DNA from 2 places in the Vreelandella vilamensis genome. Region 2 is predicted to be linked to the other one. Evidence: predicted binding sites of a transcription regulator. Region 2 holds the regulator's gene; the other holds the start of a gene.
The links. The regulator PhoB, encoded in region 2, activates phosphate uptake and scavenging genes when phosphate is short. The targets are predictions, from matches to a motif close to TGTCATANNNNTGTCANA.

Region 1 (2,200 bases), on a different contig from region 2:
GGCGGCTAGCGCGTTGGTGTTAATGACGTTTTTGGGCGTGGCGAGTTTGCCACTAGTGGTGGTGTTAGTGATGATGTTTACCGGCATGATCGGCTTGATTACGCCGAATGCGATTTCATCGCTTTTGGATCACTTCGGCCATATCAGCGCCACGGCAACGGCGCTTCTTGGCGGTATTCAGTTTAGTGCTGGAGCGTTGGCGGGTGTGATGGTGGGACTATTTGAAATTGAACACTTATGGCCAATGGTGCTGACCATGTTAGCCGCATCACTGGTGGGTAACATCGGGGTGCGCCTGCTGACGTCAGCGGCAACGGACGAGCGCCCAGCATGATTGAAGACATCGCTACGTGGCTGGACATGCCACTTAGCAACTGGGTGGAGTGTGCGCTGACCTTGGCATTAGGCGCTTTTCTACAGCGCGCGACCGGTTTTGGCTTGGTGGTTATTGGTGCGCCGCAGTTATTGATGATTGAGCCGTTCCTGGTGCCCGTGGTTCTGGTGCTTTTTGTGTTCACTTTATCGTAAATGATGGTGCGTCATTATCGCTATGAAGTAAGCTTGGGCGAGCTGGGAATGGCATTGGTGGAGTGTTTGCCGGGTAACACGCTGGGGCTTTGGTTGTTGATTTCCGCACCGATGGTCGTGTTGGAAAAGCTGATTGCCGCTATCGTGCTGTTTGCAATGTTCGTTACGCTATGCCGGGTGCGGCTGCCGGTCAATCGTGTGTCGCTGTTTAACGCGGGGTCGCGGGGGTATTCTCGGAGATTTTTGGCACCGTCGCCACCATCGGCAGGCCACTGATGGTGCTACTAATGCACGGGTTTACACCTGACCGTCTGCGCGGCAATTTGGCGGCTTCTTTTATCATCACCTCGATGCTGACGCTCGCTACGCTAACGTTGGCAGGACAGGTGGGGCTATGGCAGTTGGGCGTGGCGGCCACGCTATTGCCTGCCGTGATGCTGGGCAATGCGCTGGCCGACGTGGTTGCTCATCGCATTGACCGACAATGGCTTCAGGCCTCGACGCTTGATCTATGTACTCTGACAGCCGTAGGGCTGTTGCTATGAAGGTCGATAGCCATAAAAAAATATCGTATGACTTGCCATGTCATTAAAGTGTCATTGTTGCTGCGTTAGGTTGTGCTGGCGGGCGGTAGTCGAAGCCCAGTAACGAATATTTTTTACTGAGCCTCGGTTGTCATTTTTTTGTCATCTCATTGCTGCATTATCTTCTGCACAAGAGGTACGAAACGGCTTTGAAAGAAGTTGCCTGCTGAACCACAAAACTCAATGCGTTGGGAATTTGGAGAGAATCATGAAAAAACATCTTATGTTCGGTGCAGTCATTGCTGGCTCACTAGTCGCTCATAACGCTGCTGCCGTCGATACTGTACAGGTCGATGGTTCAAGCACTGTCTTCCCCATTTCTGAAGCCATGGCAGAAGAGTTCGGTAACAAGCATCGTGGCGAGATCCGCGTAACGGTAGGCCTCTCTGGTACCGGCGGTGGTTTCAAGAAGTTCTGTCGTGGTGAAACCGACATCACCGGTGCTTCGCGTCCTATCCGCCCGGAGGAGCTCGAACTCTGCAAGGAAAACGGTGTTAAGTTTTCCGAACTGCCGGTCGCTATGGATGCCCTAAGCGTTGTCGTTAATCCGCAAAATGATTGGGTCGATTATCTGACTGTGGAAGAGCTTAAGAATGTGTGGGAGCCGGAAGCGCAGGGTGTGATCACTAACTGGAATCAAATTCGTGAAGGGTTCCCGGACCGTGATTTAAACCTTTATGGTGCCGGTACTGACTCAGGCACCTATGACTACTTCACCGCTGCTATTGTGGGCAAAGAGCATTCTAGCCGAGGTGACTTTACAGCCAGTGAAGACGATAACGTGCTCGTGCAGGGCGTTGCTAATGACCATAATGCGTTGGGCTTTTTCGGCCTGGCTTACTTCCTGGAAAACCAGGATAAACTGAAAGCCGTGCCTATTTCTTGGAAAGGTGGCGATCCGGTTGAACCAAGCAAGGAAACTGCTGGTGATGGTGAGTATCAGCCGTTGACCCGTCCACTGTACTTCTACGCCAACGTTGAGTCGGTAGAAAACAAAGACTACGTTGAAAAGTTTCTTGAGTTCATATTCCAGGAAGAAAACGGCGAACTGGTAAGTGAAGTTGGCTACGTGCCTCTGGGGCAGAAGG
Region 2 (2,200 bases):
GAAATGACCGTCAGCGGCGTGCGCAGCTCATGGGAGACATTGGCCACGAAGTCGCGGCGCATCTGCTCTAAGCGATGCAACCGGGTAATGTCGCGGGCCATCACCAAGCGCTCGTCGTCGCCGTATAAGGTAATTTGATACTGCAGAATGCGCCGCTCATCGATGGGGGACGTGAGCGTTAGCGGCTCGCTGTAATCGCGGGAATTGAAGTAGCGGACAAAGCGCGGGTCGCGCAAAAAATTGGTAATGTGCTGGCCGCGATCATGTTTGATTTTCAGCCCTAACATCTTAGCCGCGGCGCTGTTCCACCACTCCAAATCCCCATGCCGGTCGAGCATCACCACGCTATCGCGCATGGCTTCTGAGGACTCTTGAATCCTGGCAAGCGTGGCGCGTAGGCGGTTTTGCGTGAGGCGTTGGCTTTTTTGGTAGCGGTAGAGACGGTCAAAAAGCTCGCCCCAAATCCCAGGGGCAGCCGGCGGTTCATCGTGGGGGGAGCGGATAAGCCAGCGGTGAAGCGCGCGCAGCTGGTAAAGGTGATACCCCAGACACCCCCCCAAGCCAACGGCCAAACCAAGCCCTGGCACACCCAAGAACGCCCCCAGTGTGGCACCTACCGCCGAGAGCCACACTAGACGCCAAATTTCACGGCTCCAAAGGCGCACGCCTACCCTCGCGCGGAGAAGCGGTAGCCTGTGCCGCGTACCGTTTGAATGAGCCGGTTATGCTCACCCAGCGCTTTACGCAGCCTTCGAATATGCACATCCACGGTACGCTCTTCGACATAGACATTGCCGCCCCAGACTTGATCAAGTAACTGGCCACGCGTGTAAGCGCGCTCTTGATGGGTCATAAAAAACTGCAATAACCGATACTCGGTGGGCCCCATATCGACCGATTTGCCATAAGAACTGACGCGATGGCTAGCAGGGTCCAGCAGTAACCCTTCAATTTCAATGGGGTCTTCCACGCCGCGCGGTGTGGTGCGTCGCAGCACGGCCTTGAGCCGAGCCACCAGTTCGCGCGGGGAAAACGGCTTGGTGATGTAATCGTCGGCGCCGGCTTCCAAGCCCTGGATTTTATTGTTCTCCTCGCCTTTGGCGGTAAGCATGATAATCGGCAACTCAGCGGTGGTTTTTTCACGCTTTAAGCGCCTGGCGAGCTCAATACCGCTAGTGCCCGGCATCATCCAATCAAGCAGCAAAAGATCGGGCTGGTGATCCACCACCATCGCGTGAGCATCCTGGGCATTATCCGCTTCAAGTACGCGATAGTCAGCCATTTCCAGGGCTACCGCGATCATTTCGCGAATCGGCGCCTCATCATCGACGATCAAAACGGTCTTGGCGGTCATTACAAGCCTCACGGTGCTTAAACGGAAAAGATCAACACGACATTTCGATGACGATCACACCATGACTTGATGACAATTACATGACACCTAGGGTTTTACCCCGCACTGGGCCACAAGCTCAAGGCGATTCCGGCGAAAACGACCAATCCCGACCAGTGGTTATTCAAAAACGCTTGAAAGCAGCGCGACCGTTCGCGGTGACGAATCAGCGCTTGCTGGTGCACGAAAGTCGCCGCCATGGCGGCGAGCCCTAGCCAGAAAAAGCCTCCTAGCGCCAAGCGCCAACCCACCGCCGCAAGCAGCAAAAGGGTCGCGAGCTGCAGCAGGCCGATGATCAAACGATCTGCGCGGCCAAACAGCACGGCGGTGGATTTAATGCCGATTTTAAGATCGTCGTCGCGATCCACCATGGCGTATTCGGTGTCGTAAGCCACCGTCCACAGCACGTTGGCAAAAAACAGCAGCCAGCCCTCCAGCGGCACGTACCCCAGCACCGCGCCGCACGCCATGGGGATCGCCCAGGAGAACGCTGCCCCCAAAAACACTTGCGGGAAGTGGGTATAACGCTTCATAAACGGGTAGATAAACGCCAATATCAGCCCGCCCAGGGAAAGTATAATGGTGAACAAATTGGTAAACAGCACCAGCACAAACGCAACCGCCACCAGCCCCACAAACAATAGCTGTGCCTCACGCTCGCTAATGCGCCCATTGGCCAGCGGGCGATCTTGAGTGCGTTTGACGTGCCCGTCGAAGTGACGATCAGCATAGTCGTTGACCACACATCCTGCCGCGCGCATGGCGTAAACCCCGGCAACAAAAATCACCAGCACATCGCGCCCCGGC

Region 1: a site for PhoB is predicted at 1,202-1,219, ahead of QC823_RS06045 (PstS family phosphate ABC transporter substrate-binding protein). Genes of this name have one in related genera too.

The regions. Positions count from the first base shown of each region.
Region 1 is NZ_JARWAN010000007.1:33,655-35,854, reverse strand. It holds gene QC823_RS06065 (multidrug effflux MFS transporter) at 1-334, shown strand, start outside; gene QC823_RS06060 (hypothetical protein) at 331-528, shown strand; gene QC823_RS06055 (hypothetical protein) at 577-804, shown strand; gene QC823_RS06050 (hypothetical protein) at 804-1,073, shown strand; gene QC823_RS06045 (PstS family phosphate ABC transporter substrate-binding protein) at 1,321-2,200, shown strand, end outside.
Region 2 is NZ_JARWAN010000016.1:12,773-14,972, forward strand. It holds gene phoR (phosphate regulon sensor histidine kinase PhoR) at 1-665, opposite strand, end outside; gene phoB (phosphate regulon transcriptional regulator PhoB) at 668-1,354, opposite strand; gene ubiA (4-hydroxybenzoate octaprenyltransferase) at 1,450-2,200, opposite strand, start outside.